DNA from 2 places in the Streptomyces sp. NBC_01261 genome. Region 1 is predicted to be linked to the other one. Evidence: riboswitches for the same ligand, from Rfam matches in the RefSeq annotation. Region 1 holds a riboswitch; the other holds the start of a gene.
The links. Region 1 has a riboswitch for glycine ahead of gcvT (glycine cleavage system aminomethyltransferase GcvT). Riboswitches for the same ligand answer to the same signal wherever they lie in the genome.

Region 1 (7,276 bases):
GCCCCTATGTTGGCATTAGGGGATCGATTTGATACATCCTCGCGGTTGTCGACGGCCTGCGCGAAGCGGAGCGGCCATCGAAGGTGTTGCGATTCCTCAGGTCAGGCGCCTGTCCTGGGAGACATCCCAGGGAGATTCCAGGGACTTTCCGCCGTGTGAGCAGGGAAGGCCCCGATAGCGCTGAAAGACAAGAACCCGCTGTTCGGCCTCCACTCCCTCAACACTCGATGATGTTCACCGCGAGCCCGCCCCGGGCCGTCTCCTTGTACTTCACGCTCATGTCCGCCCCGGTCTCCTTCATCGTCTTGATGACCTTGTCGAGGGACACCTTGTGCGACCCGTCCCCCCGCATCGCCATCCGCGCCGCGGTGACCGCCTTCACCGCGGCCATGCCGTTGCGCTCGATGCAGGGGATCTGGACGAGGCCGCCGACGGGGTCGCAGGTGAGGCCGAGGTTGTGTTCCATGCCGATCTCGGCCGCGTTCTCGACCTGTTCCGGGGAACCGCCGAGGACCTCGGCCAGCGCGCCCGCCGCCATCGAGCAGGCGGAGCCCACCTCGCCCTGGCAGCCGACCTCGGCGCCGGAGATGGAGGCGTTCTCCTTGAAGAGCATGCCGATGGCGCCGGCGGAGAGCATGAAGCGGACCACGCCCTCCTCGTCGGCGCCCGGCACGAAGTTGATGTAGTAGTGCAGGACCGCCGGGATGATGCCGGCGGCGCCGTTCGTCGGGGCCGTCACCACGCGCCCGCCCGCCGCGTTCTCCTCGTTCACGGCCATCGCGTAGAGCGTGATCCACTCCATCGCGTGCGCCAACGGGTCGCCCTCCGCCCGGAGTTGGCGTGCCGACATGGCGGCCCTGCGGCGGACCCGGAGGCCGCCCGGCAGGATGCCCTCCCGCGACATGCCCCGCGACACGCATGCCTGCATCACGCGCCAGATCTCCAGCAGCCCGGCCCGGATCTCCTCCTCCGTGCGCCAGGCGCGCTCGTTCTCCAGCATCAGCGCGGAGATCGACAGGCCGGTCTCCTGGGTGAGGCGCAGCAGCTCGTCGCCCGTGCGGAACGGGTACTTGAGGACCGTGTCGTCCAGCTTGATGCGGTCGGCGCCCACCGCTTCCTCGTCGACGACGAAACCGCCGCCCACCGAGTAGTACGTCTTCGACAACAGCTCGGTGCCCGCCGCGTCGTACGCCCACAGCGTCATGCCGTTCGCGTGGTACGGCAGGGTTTTCCGCCGGTGCAGCTTCAGGTCGGAGTCGTAGGAGAACGGGATCTCGTGCTCGCCCAGGAGGCGGATGCGGCCCGCCTCCTTTATCTGCTCGACCCGCTCGTCCGCCTTCTCCACGTTGACCGTGCGCGGTGACTCGCCCTCCAGGCCGAGCAGCACCGCCTTCGGGGTGCCGTGGCCGTGGCCGGTCGCGCCGAGGGAGCCGTACAGCTCGGTGCGGACGGAGGCGACGGAGTCCAGCAGGTCCTCGTTGCGCAGCCGGCGCGCGAACATGCGGGCCGCCCGCATCGGGCCGACCGTGTGGGAGCTGGACGGGCCGATGCCGATCGAGAACAGGTCGAAGACCGAGATGGCCACGGTGACTCCTCAGAACGCAAGACGTGCGGGGTGGTGCAAGGGGTAGGACACCGCGCACACCTTCCAGTGTGCGCGGCGCCCCCAGCGGGCGACTACAGCCCGGGATACAGCGGGTACTTCTCGGCCAGCGCGGTCACCCGCGCCTTGAGGGCGGCCACTTCGGCCTCCCCGAAGGGAGCGGGCGCCTTCAACGTCTCGGCGATGACGTCCGCCACCTCGGCGAAGTCCTCGGCCGTGAAGCCGCGGGTCGCCAGCGCCGGGGTGCCGATGCGCAGGCCCGAGGTGACCATCGGGGGCCGCGGGTCGTTCGGGACGGCGTTCCGGTTGACCGTGATACCGACCTCGTGGAGGCGGTCCTCGGCCTGCTGACCGTCCAGTTCGGAGGTGCGCAGGTCGACCAGGACCAGGTGCACGTCCGTACCACCGGACAGGACGTCGACCCCTACGGCCTTCACGTCGTCCCGCACCAGGCGCTCGGCCAGCAGCCGCGCACCCTCCACGGTACGCCGCTGCCGCTCCTTGAAGTCCTCGGTCGCCGCGACCTTGAAGGAGACGGCCTTCGCGGCGATCACGTGCTCCAGCGGACCGCCCTGGAAGCCCGGGAAGACGGAGGAGTTCAGCTTCTTCGCGAACTCCTTCTTCGCCAGGATGATCCCGCCGCGCGGGCCGCCCAGCGTCTTGTGGGTCGTGGACGTGACGACATCCGCGTACGGGACGGGGTTCGGGTGCAGCCCGGCCGCGACCAGGCCCGCGAAGTGCGCCATGTCGACCCACAGGAAGGCCTCGACCTCGTCCGCGATCCGGCGGAACTCCGCGAAGTCCAGCTGGCGCGGGTACGCCGACCAGCCCGCGATGATCACCTTCGGGCGGTGCTCCTTGGCGAGCTTCTCCAGCTCGGCCATGTCGACCAGACCGGTCGTCGGGTCCACGTGGTAGGCGACCACGTTGAACTGCTTGCCGGAGAAGTTCAGCCGCATCCCGTGGGTCAGGTGGCCGCCGTGCGCCAGGTCCAGGCCGAGGATGGTGTCGCCGGGCTGGGCCAGCGCGAACAGCGCGGCCTGGTTCGCGGAGGCGCCCGAGTGCGGCTGCACGTTGGCGTACTCGGCGCCGAACAGCTCCTTGACCCGGTCGATCGCGATCTGCTCGGCCACGTCGACGTACTCGCAGCCGCCGTAGTAACGACGGCCCGGGTACCCCTCGGCGTACTTGTTGGTGAGGACCGAGCCCTGCGCCTCCATGACCGCGACCGGAGCGAAGTTCTCCGAGGCGATCATCTCCAGCGTGGACTGCTGCCGGCGCAGCTCGGCGTCGACGGCCGCGGCGATGTCCGGGTCGAGCTCGTGCAGGGGCGTGTTCAGAACAGACATCAGGTGTACGACTCCTCAGCCGGCGGAAAACGCGGTGTACTCGTCGGCGGAGAGCAGGTCGCCCGGCTCCTCCGCGACGCGCACCTTGAACAGCCAACCCCCCTCGAAGGGGGCCGAGTTCACCAGCGACGGGTCGTTCACGACGTCCTCGTTGATCTCGGTGACCTCGCCACCGACGGGCGAGTACAGGTCGGACACCGACTTCGTCGACTCCAGCTCACCGCAGGACTCGCCCGCGGTCACCGTGGAGCCGACGTCGGGGAGCTGGGCGTAGACGACATCGCCGAGCGCGTTGGCCGCGAACTCGGTGATGCCGACCGTCGAGACGCCGTCCTCGGCGACCGACAGCCACTCGTGCTCCTTGCTGTAGCGCAGCTGCTGGGGGTTGCTCATGGCCTGAATTCTCCTGTACGCGGGGGAGTGCTGATGAATGGGGTACTACGGAGGACATCGGCGGACAGGGGCGATCCGCCCCGGGTCACGGACGTGACGCTACGACGACTGTCACTTCTCGCGCTTGTAGAACGGCAGCGCCACGACTTCGTACGGCTCGTGACTGCCCCGGATGTCCACGCCGACACCGGTCGTGCCCGGCGCGGAGTGCGCGGCGTCGACGTAGGCCATGGCGATGGGCTTGCCCAGGGTGGGGGAGGGGGCGCCGGAGGTGACCTCGCCGATCACCTGGCCGGCGGCGACGACGGGGTACCCGGCGCGCGGGACCCGGCGGCCCTCGGCGACGAGCCCGACGAGGACGCGCGGCGGCTGCGAGGCGGCGCGCTCGGCGGCGGCCTCCAGGGCAGTACGCCCGACGAAGTCGCCGTCCTTCTCGAACTTCACGACCCGGCCGAGCCCCGCGTCGAACGGCGTCAACGAGGTCGACAGCTCATGCCCGTACAGCGGCATGCCCGCCTCCAGGCGCAGGGTGTCGCGGCAGGACAGGCCGCACGGGATCAGCCCGACCCGGGCTCCGGCCTCGGTCAGCGCGAGCCACAACTTCTCCGCGTCGGCGGGGGAGACGAACAGCTCGAAGCCGTCCTCGCCGGTGTACCCGGTGCGGGCGATCAACGCGGGGACGCCCGCGACCGTGCCCGGCAGACCGGCGTAGTACTTCAGGCCGTCGAGGTCGGCGTCGGTGAGCGACTTGAGGATGCCGGGGGACTCGGGACCCTGGACGCCGAGCAGGGCGTACGCGTCCCGGTCGTCGCGGACGACGGCGTCGAAGCCCTCGGCACGCTCCACCAGCGCGTCCAACACCACCTGGGCGTTGGAGGCGTTGGCGACCACCATGTAGGTGGAAGACGCAGCCTCCGTGTCGGCCAGCCGGTAGACGATCAGGTCGTCCAGGATGCCGCCGTCGGCCCGGCAGATCATGGTGTAGCGGGCGCGGCCGAGGCCCACGGAGGCGATGTTGCCGACGAGGGCGTAGTTGAGGAGCTGGGCGGCCTGCGGTCCGGTGACCGTGATCTCGCCCATGTGGGAGAGGTCGAAGAGGCCGGCCTTCGTGCGGACGGCGAGGTGCTCGTCGCGCTCCGAGCCGTAGCGCAGGGGCATGTCCCAGCCGGCGAAGTCGGTCATCGTCGCACCGAGCGAGCGGTGCAGCGCGTCGAGCGCGGTACGGCGCTTCTCGGGGGTGGCGGTACTGCTCATCGGTCGGTCTCCCAAGGCATGACGGCGAGGTCGTTCCTCCCCATCTGTCATCGGGACCTGAGAGGTTCGCCATGACCGCACGCGGAACATGGGTTGCACCTTGGGTGGGACCACCGTCGCCGGCGGTCCGCTTTTCAGATGTGCCTCGCCCGCGCGGTAACGGGGCCTGAGAGATTCAAGGGAGGGACTTGCTCCTTCGGCGCCCCAGCAACAGCTGGCTGGGGACTCTCCCGCGCGGATTCAAGCGGCCGGTATGCAGTTAGGCGGGCACATCATCGCACAGGCTTTGTAACAGGCCTGTGGCCGGACGCGAACGGAACCGCGAGACACCGTGCATTACCTTCTCTTTACGTTCAGTGGGGAGAACCTTTCCCGACCCCGCAGGGAGGACGATCACGGTGACAAGGACCACGGTGTACGCCACGACCTCGGCCGTAGCGCTGCCCGAGCAGCCCTCGGCTCCGGCCAGGGAGGCATGCCCGGCCCGCCCGGTGCCGACGGTCCGTGATCTCCGCGAGCGCGGCGGACACAGCCCGTACGGACTCCGCTTCGGCCCCCGCGACCTGGTCGTGGTCACCGGCCTGCCCGGCAGCGGCAAGTCCACGCTGATGCGGCGCGCGGTGGCGGGCGCCGACGGCGTCCGCGTCGACAGCCAGGACACCCGGGACCGCTGGGAAGCCGGCATGTCCCGCATGTTCCGCACCCCCGGCCTCCTCCCGTACGCGGTCTACCGCCCCCTGGTCCGTCTCGCCCACTACGCGGGACTGCACCGCGCCCTGCGTTCCGCGTCCGGAGCCGTCGTGCACGACTGCGGTACGCAGACGTGGGTGCGCGGCTGGCTGGCCCGCGCCGCCGGGCGCCGGGGCGGCGCGCTGCACCTGGTGTTCCTCGACGTCAGCCCGGACACCGCGCTCGGTGGCCAGCGCGAGCGCGGACGCGGGGTCTCGCGGTACGCGTTCCTGCGCCACCGCAGGGCCGCCGCCCGGCTGTTGCGGGCGGTGGAGCGCGGTGATCTGCCCCGGGGCGTCGACTCGGCGGTCCTCCTGGACCGGGACGCGGCGGACGTGCTGCGCCGGATCGACTTCGCGGACTGAGCCGCTAGCCTTTTCAGCCACAGCAGGGTTACAGCAGGCGGTTTCACCAGCAGGCGGTAGGTAGATGGACTTCCCGGCGGACTTCCCAGGTCAGGCGTACCCCCACCCGCATCCGCACGGCGGATGGCCGGGCAACGAGCTGGAGGAGGTGCTCTCCGCGTCCCTCGGCATGCCCTCGGCCGGCGGCCGGATCGTCGAGGTGCTCGGCCGCAGCTTCGTCTGGGTCCCGCTCCCCAGCGGCGGCGGCCCGCAGAGCGGCCCCCTGGACCTGCCGACACTGGACATCGAGGGACAGGCGTTCGTCCCGGTCTTCAGCTCCGAGGAGCAGTTCCGCCAGGTCGTCGGCTCGCATCTGTCGTTCACGATCGCGCCGGCGGTGGAGTTCGCCCGCGGGCTGCCCCCGCAGGTCGGCATCGCGGTGAACCCGGGCGGCATGGTCGGCGTCCCGCTCCCGCCTCTCGCGGTGGCCGAGCTGTGCCGCATCGGCCGCACCGCCCTCGACGGCCCCACCAGCGGTGGCCGCGTCCGCCTCTTCGAACCCGACTGGCAGGACGACCCGGTCGACTTCCTCGCCGCGGCCTCCGCCGAGTTCGCGGCGATCGGCGTGGTCGGCTCGGCCCGCCGCTGCCTGGCCTCGATCGAGACGGCCGCCCCGGTCATGTTCGTGGGCGTCGAACTCACCAACTGGGACGGCGACTTGAGAGCGGCCCCGATGGAGGCGTTGGCGCGGGCGCTGGGCCAGGTCACGGTCCAGTGGCAGGTCAACCTGGTCCTGCTGGACGTCACCCAGGACCCGGTGGCGGACTGGATGAGGCAGACAGTGCGCCCCTTCTATACACAGGGTCACTGAGGCGCCCCTTCAGGGGAGCGGGGAACTGCGCACCCGGCCACGAGCGACCCGCGCTCGCCAACGCACACAAGGCCCCCACCCCTTGGGCGCTTAAGCTGTTCCCCATCACAGGGCACCTACAAAAAGGAGCGGACACGTGAGCGCCAGCGGCACCGCGACCGGCCAGGTCGAGCACATGCTGCGCCAGGTGACGCCCGGGCGCTACGACGCCTACGAGGCGCTCCTGCGCGCCCTCGCGACCCCCCACTCCGGTCAGATCTGGATGCTCCTGTGGCACGGCCAGTCCGGCTCCCCGGACGCCCAGTACGGAAACATGCAGGTCGACAAGTACGGCTACGCCCCCTGCGTCACCTCCGCCCAGGAACTGTCGGCGAGCGGCTGGAACCGCTCCTACGAGGTGGTCGACGGCCTGGATGTCGCCCGCACCCTCTACCCCGACCACTTCGGCCTCTGGCTCAACCCGCACGCCCCCGGCGGCGGCGTCGGCATCCCCTGGCTGGACCTCCGCCGGATCGCCACCGGCCTGGAGCGCCAGCCGGCCGGGCCCCTGCGGCTGTCGGAGCCGGGTATCGAGATCCCGCAGTTCTACGCCACGCTCACGCAGAACGCCCACCGCACCCCGGCGGTCCGCGCCCTGCGCCGCGCCTGGGTGCAGCCCGCGCTCGGAGCGCCGTATCTCGCGATCGGCCTGGACGTCTACGACACCAGTCCGCCCGCCGTGGACTCGGTGCGC
Region 2 (7,276 bases), 5.1 Mb from region 1:
GGGCGCGGGGAAGTGCGCGACCAACCACGGCGGTGCCGCACTCAGGAGACGGCGCCTCGCGGCGCTACCAGCAGGCCACTCAGTCCTCGTACGCATCCAACGGCGGGCAGGAACACACCAGGTTCCGGTCCCCGAACGCCTGGTCGATCCGCCGCACCGGCGGCCAGTACTTGTCGGCGACGGACACACCGGCCGGGAAGACAGCCTCCTCACGCGTGTACGCGTGCTCCCACTCCCCACCCAGCGCGGCAGCGGTGTGCGGCGCGTTCCGCAGCGGGTTGTCCTCGCCCGGCCACTCCCCCGCGCCGACCTTCTCGATCTCCCCACGAATCGCGATCATCGCCTCGCAGAACCGGTCCAGTTCGATCAGGTCCTCGGACTCCGTCGGCTCGATCATCAGCGTCCCGGCCACCGGGAACGACATCGTCGGCGCGTGGAAGCCGTAGTCGATGAGCCGCTTGGCGATGTCGTCGACGCTGACCCCGGTCGCCTTACTGATCGGCCGCAGATCGATGATGCACTCGTGCGCGACAAGGCCACCGGGCCCGGTGTAGAGCACGGGGTAGTGCGGCTCAAGCCGCTTGGCGATGTAGTTGGCGCTGAGCACAGCCACCTGCGTGGCCCGCTTCAACCCCTCCCCACCCATGAGCCGGACGTAGGCCCAAGAGATCGGCAGGATCCCGGCGGAACCCCAGGGAGCCGCCGAGATCGGCCCAACTCCCGTCTCCGGCCCGGCCGCCGGCTGCAACGGGTGGTTCGGCAGATACGGCGCGAGGTGCTCACGCACACCCACCGGCCCGACCCCCGGCCCACCGCCACCGTGCGGAATGCAGAACGTCTTGTGCAGATTCAGATGCGATACGTCCCCGCCGAAGTGCCCCGGCTTGGCAAGCCCCACAAGGGCGTTGAGGTTGGCGCCGTCGACGTAGACCTGCCCGCCCGCCTCGTGGACCTGCGCGCAGATGTCGGCGACGTGTTCCTCGAACACCCCGTGCGTGGACGGGTAGGTGATCATCAGCACCGACAACTCGTCCCGGTACTGCTCGATCTTCGCCCGCAGATCCTCGACGTCGATCTCACCGTCCTCGGCGGTCTTCACTACGACGACCTTCATCCCGGCCATCACGGCGCTGGCAGCGTTCGTGCCATGCGCGGACGACGGAATCAGACACACGGTCCGCTGCTCATCGCCGTTGGCCCGGTGATATCCGCGAACAGCAAGCAGCCCGGCCAACTCCCCCTGGGAACCGGCGTTCGGCTGCAACGACACCTTGTCGTACCCGGTGACCTCGGCGAGCCGCTCCTCCAACTCCCGGATGAGCGTGAGGTATCCCTGCGCCTGCTCGGCGGGTGCGAAGGGGTGCAACTGCCCGAACTCGGGCCAGGTGACCGGCTCCATCTCGGTGGTCGCGTTGAGCTTCATGGTGCAGGAGCCCAGCGGGATCATGCCCCGGTCGAGCGCGTAGTCCCGGTCGGCGAGCCGACGCAGGTACCGCAGCATCGCGGTCTCGGAACGGTGGTCGCGGAAGACAGGGTGCGTGAGGTAGGCATCGGTGCGCAGCAGCCCGGCGGGCAAGGTGTCCTCGGCACTCGCATCAAGCGCCTCGATGTCGCCATCCACCCCGAACGCGGCCCATACGGCGGCCAGTTGGGCACGTGTGGTGGTCTCGTCGCAGGCGATGGACACCTGGTCGGCGTCCACGAGGTACAGGTTGACGCCGTCCTCGCGGGCGGCGGCGACAACCTCGGCGGCCCGGCCCGGAACACGCACGGTCAGCGTGTCGAAGTAACCACCGTGCACGACCTCGACACCGCCGACGCGGAGCCCGGCCGCAAGGATCGTGGCGTACCGATGCGTCCGCCGAGCGATGCCCTTCAGCCCCTCGGGCCCGTGATAGACGGCGTACATGCCGGCCATCACCGCGAGCAGCACCTGGGCGGTACAGATGTTGCTGGTGGCCTTCTCACGGCGGATGTGCTGCTCGCGGGTCTGCAGGGCGAGGCGGTAGGCCCTGTTTCCGTCGGCGTCGACGGAGACGCCCACGAGCCGCCCGGGCAGGCTGCGCGCGAACTTCTCGTGCACGGCCATGTATCCGGCGTGCGGCCCGCCGAAGCCCATCGGCACCCCGAACCGCTGCGTCGTACCGACCGCGATGTCCGCCCCCAGCTCGCCCGGCGACTTCAGCAGCGTGAGCGCGAGGAGATCGGCGGCGACGGTGACGAGCGCGCCGAGCGCGTGCGCCTGTTCGATCAGCGGCTTGATGTCGCGTACGGCTCCGGAGGCGCCCGGGTACTGCACGAGCACGCCGTTGATCTCGCGCTCGGCGATCCCGGCCGGGATGCCCTCGCTGAGGTCGGCGACGACGACCTCGACACCGGCCGGCTCGGCGCGGGTCTCGATCACGGCGATGGTCTGCGGCAACGCGTCGGCGTCGACCAGGAACAGACCCTTCTTGTTCTTCCCCATGCGCCGCGACAGCGCCACGGCCTCGGCGGCGGCCGTGCCCTCGTCGAGCAGGGAGGCACCGGAGGTGGGCAGCCCGGTCAGATCAGCGACCATCGTCTGGAAGTTGAGAAGGGCTTCGAGCCGCCCCTGGGAGATCTCCGGCTGATACGGCGTGTAGGCCGTGTACCAAGCCGGGTTCTCCATGACGTTGCGCAGGATCACGGGCGGGGTGAAGGTCCCGTAGTACCCGAGCCCGATCATGGAACCGAGGACCTCGTTGCGGTCCGCGAGGGAGCGCAGCTCGGCCAGTACCTCGGCCTCGGTACGGGCGCCCGGCAGGTCCAGAGCGTCGGCGTTCTTGATCACATCCGGGACGGCGGCGGCCGTGAGCTCGTCGAGCGAGCCGTATCCGACCTGCGCGAGCATCTTGGCCCGCGCCTCCTGGTCGGGTCCGATGTGACGCTGCTCGAACGGAATGCCCTGTTCGAGCTCGGAGAGCGGAATGCGAGGAACGGTCATCAGGGAGGCCTCCTGGTCGGACACGACCTTCGAGGGCACCACGACAGCGGGGTGCCGGACGGCCTCCCCCTCTGTCATCTCAACCTGAGAGCTTCACCGGCCACCCGAAGGTCACCGGCTTTCACCGTCGGTGAGAGCGCACGCCGTCGACACGCGCCCTGCTTTCCAGAGTGACCTCGTCCGTGCGGTACGTGAGCCTGAGAGATTCCGGGGAGGATTTGCTCCTTCGGCGCCTCCGATGAAGTCTGGAGGACTCTCCCGCACGGGGTCAGCAGCCGTTCGCCAGCCTACCAGCGCGCGTTGAAGCCGAGCTTTCGAGTGGCCACCTTCCCCAATGTGCTCTTTTGTAGTGCTTACGGATGAGTTGCGACCAGGAGGAGGGCCCGTGCAGACCGATATCGATCCGCGCAACCTGATCGGCCGCAAGGCGTTCGACCGCACCGGCGCCAAGATCGGCACGATCGACGAGGTCTACCTCGACGACGCGACCGGCGAACCGGAGTGGGCGGCCATACGCACCGGCCTGTTCTCCAGGGACGCCTTCGTCCCTCTGGAGCCCAGCGAACTGATCGAGGGCACCCTCCGCATCCCCTTCGACCGCTCCCTGATCAAGGACGCCCCCGACTTCGGAGTGGGCCGCCACCTCTCCCCCGACCAGGAACTCCAGCTCTACCACCACTACGGCCTCGACGTGGGCCCGCCTCCGTCACTCCCGGACCACGACTTCGGCAAGCTGGCGGGCTCGGAGGACAACTGAGCGGGGTCGGCGAACAGGGCGTCGCCGGGGCTTGGAGCCGCCGGGGGTGGTGACGGGGCGGGCGGGTCATCGGCGCCCGACACCACCAAGGGCGTCGGCACGTCAGGCAGGGCATCGGCACGCCCCTCGTCCGGTGGCAACGGCTCGGCCTGAGCAACCCCGAGGCTTGGCTCCGCCGACGACAACGGCTCGGCCGGTCGATCGCCGGTTCCATGCGCCGCCAACGGCATCGGCATTGCCATCGCCTCCGCCGCCAAGCCCCCCACCCTTCGCGCCACCAACGGCAACGGCTCCGCCAACTCCAGCTCAGGATCATCGGTCCGGAACGTCCGCACCCGCCCCGGCCCCGAATCCTCAGGCGTCTCGAACCGCACGGTCACCCGTCCCAGCCCGCTCCCCTGCACCCACCCGTGCCCGAACCCGGCGTGGCGCACATCGTGCCCCGCGGGCCAGCGCCGCTCCACCGGCGCCGCCGGCTCCTCACCCCCCTCCTCGTCGGTGCGCTCCTCCTCAAGAAGATCGACCTGCTCCCCCGCCGCCTGCGCGAACAGGTCCTCCTGCGTGTAGTCGGCGAGCCCGGAGACCCCCACCCCGAGCAGCCGTACCCCGCCCGTGGTGTCGACGGAGTCCAGCAACCGGGCCGCGGCCTCCCGCACCACCCCCGGGTCGTCGGTGGGCCCGCGCAGCGTCTCGGAACGGGTCAGCGTCGAGAAGTCGTACCGCCGCACCTTCAGGACGATGGTCCGCCCCGACAGACCGGCCGCCCGCAGCCGTCGCACGCACCGGTCGGCGAGCCGCTGGACCTCCAGGCCGACCCGGGTCCGGTCATGGATGTCCACGTCGTACGTGTCCTCGACCGACACCGACTTGGTCTCCCGCTCGGCCACCACGGGCCGCACGTCGTGCGCCAGCGCCATCGCGTACAGCGCGTGCCCGTGCGCCTTGCCCACCAGCCGTACGAGTTCGTCCTCGCCCGCCTCGGCGATCTCGTCGACCGTGGTGATCCCGGCCCGCCGCAGATGATCACCCGTCGCCGGTCCGACCCCCGGCAGCGTGCGCACCGACAACGGCCCCAGCAACGCCCGCTCGGTCCCGGGCTCGATCAGTACGAGCCCGTCCGGCTTGGCCCGCTCGGAGGCGATCTTCGCGATCATCTTGGAGGCGGCCAGGCCCACCGACCCCGTGAGCCCCGTGACCGCCCGTATGTCGGCCCGCAGCCGCTCCCCGGTCAGCCGCGCCGACTCCGCGTCCCGGGCCGCTCCCCCGGCCTCCAGGTCCACGAACGCCTCGTCCAGGCTCAGCGGCTCCACCAGCGGCGACAACGCCCGCAGCAGTGCCATCACCTGTTCGCTGATCGAGCGGTAGAACCCGAACCTCGGCACGAGATACGCGGCGTTCGGCGCGAGCCGCCGCGCCTGGGCCATCGGTATCGCCGAATTCACCCCGAAGACCCGTGCCTCGTACGACGCGGTGGCGACCACCCCGCGCGGCCCGAGCCCGCCCACGACGACGGCCTTCCCGCGCAGGCTCGGCTTGGACGCCTGCTCCGCCGAGGCGAAGAAGGCATCCATGTCGAGATGCAGGATCGTAGGCGCGGTTCTCACATCTCCGATGCTGCCCTACGCCACTGACAATGCCCCGCTACGGCTCCCTCCGGCCCCTCAGACGGCCCGGTTGCGCCGCCTGGCCAGCTCGTCCGCGGGGTTGGACCCGACGAGCGTCTCACCGGTGTCGACGCGCTCTCCGTGCAGCTGCGACAGGGCGCTCTCGACATCCCGCCACACGACCCCGACGGCGATCCCGAAGATCCCCTGGCCGCCCTGGAGCAGCGCGTGCACCTCGTCCGGCGACGTGCACTCGTAGACCGTGGCGCCGTCGCTCATCAGCGTCATACGCTCCAGGTCACGGAAGCCGCACTCCCGCAGGTGCAGGACGGCGCTGCGGATGTTCTGCAGCGACACGCCCGTGTCGAGGAACCGCTTCACGATCTTCAGGACGACGACGTCCCGGAAGCTGTAGAGCCGCTGCGTCCCCGACCCGTGTGCGGGCCGCACGCTGGGCTCGACGAGCCCGGTACGCGCCCAGTAGTCCAGTTGCCGATAGGTGATGCCGGCCGCCGCACAGGCCGTGGGCCCCCGGTAACCGATCTCCTCGGACGCCATGGACGTCGCCCCTCCGCTGCTCGGCACTGCCGCCGGCCGCTGCGGAATGCGATCGGCCGTACTGCCGTGAAGCGGGTACGGACCTCTGTCCCCGAAACTGCGTTCCGGGGCACCCCCAGCCGTACCGTCGCCGCTGCTTCTCACGCCGACCTCCGTCCTTGACCTGCCTTCTCGACGGTAGGCAGTCACCAGGGGTGCGTCAACGATCGCCACACTCGGCACGCCGAGTGATAGTCACCCAAGGAGTGGTTTCCCGTGTCCCACCGCGGGGAAAGGCTAGCCGAATGCGCTCGCGGAGAGCCGCAGGACGCTCTCACACGCCGGTGGCAAATGCCGGCATTTTCTCGCCGACCCCCGGCTCACTGGCTGTTGGTGCCGAAGTCCTCGGGCGAGATCTGGTCGAGGAACTCGCGGAACTTCTCCACCTCGTCCTCCTGCTCGTCCGGAATCGCGATGCCCGCGTCGTCGAGCACACCGTCACTGCCGTAGATCGGCGTCCCGGTGCGCAGTGCCAGCGCTATGGCGTCGGACGGGCGGGCGCTCACCTCGACGCCGCTGGCGAAGACCAGCTCCGCGTAGAAGACGCCCTCCCGCAGATCCGTGATGCGCACTTCGGTCAGCTCCTGGCCGACGGCCTCCAGCACGTCCTTGAACAGGTCGTGGGTCAGCGGTCGTGCGGGGGCCATGCCCTGCTGAGCGAAGGCGATCGCCGTCGCCTCCCCGGGCCCGATCCAGATGGGGAGGTAGCGGTCGCCTCCCACTTCACGCAGGAGCACGATCGGTTGGTTGGAGGGCATTTCGACCCGGACACCTACGACATCGAGCTCGTTCACACAGCAACCCTAGGCCGTGCCCGGGACGTTTGGGTAGTCGGGCCGAGAACGGGTGACCGATCAGGCAGCCGCGAGACCGCCCGTCTCAGGGCAGGCGAACGCCGAGCGCGGTCTGCACCAGAGCGGCGTGCAGCTTCACCGTGAGCCCCGCCAGTTCCTTCGTACGGGCCTCCGCGTGGGCCCTGGTCTGCGGATTGCGGTGGCGCTTGAGCGGGGCCACCACCTGGTCGACGAGCCCGGCCTCACGATCGGCGGCGGCCTTCATGGCGCGCAGATGCCGCGGTTCGATCCCGAACCGCCCGAGTTCGAGGACAAGTCCGGCCACGGTGACGGCTTCCGCGTCGTAAACCCCGTCCGGCAGCGGGGCGATGAGTCCGTACGACTCCCATTCGTCGAGCTCCTGCTCGCCGATCCCGGCAGCGGCCATCAGCTCGGCCCGCCCGATCCGGGCGACCGTGGGCGCCTCCACGGGCTCCAGGACGACCTCGCCGTCCCGCTGCCGCCCCACGGTGGGCAGGGGCGCGGCCTCACCGCGCTCCATGGCGTCGAGATGCTCGCG

Region 2: linked by a shared signal. The riboswitch ahead of gcvP (aminomethyl-transferring glycine dehydrogenase) and the one ahead of gcvT (glycine cleavage system aminomethyltransferase GcvT) in region 1 are both predicted to bind glycine.

What each region holds. Positions count from the first base shown of each region.
Region 1 covers NZ_CP108463.1:3,893,910-3,901,185, reverse strand. The annotation lists gene OG226_RS16700 (L-serine ammonia-lyase) at 218-1,585, opposite strand; gene glyA (serine hydroxymethyltransferase) at 1,678-2,952, opposite strand; gene gcvH (glycine cleavage system protein GcvH) at 2,968-3,345, opposite strand; gene gcvT (glycine cleavage system aminomethyltransferase GcvT) at 3,457-4,599, opposite strand; glycine riboswitch at 4,634-4,743, opposite strand; glycine riboswitch at 4,744-4,842, opposite strand; gene OG226_RS16680 (AAA family ATPase) at 4,992-5,693, shown strand; gene OG226_RS16675 (enhanced serine sensitivity protein SseB) at 5,758-6,543, shown strand; gene OG226_RS16670 (enhanced serine sensitivity protein SseB C-terminal domain-containing protein) at 6,680-7,276, shown strand, end outside.
Region 2 covers NZ_CP108463.1:9,019,899-9,027,174, reverse strand. The annotation lists gene gcvP (aminomethyl-transferring glycine dehydrogenase) at 80-2,965, opposite strand; glycine riboswitch at 3,141-3,236, opposite strand; gene OG226_RS40260 (PRC-barrel domain-containing protein) at 3,351-3,722, shown strand; gene OG226_RS40255 (DNA polymerase IV) at 3,644-5,326, opposite strand; gene OG226_RS40250 (MerR family transcriptional regulator) at 5,384-6,028, opposite strand; gene OG226_RS40245 (bifunctional nuclease family protein) at 6,244-6,717, opposite strand; gene ftsR (transcriptional regulator FtsR) at 6,803-7,276, opposite strand, start outside.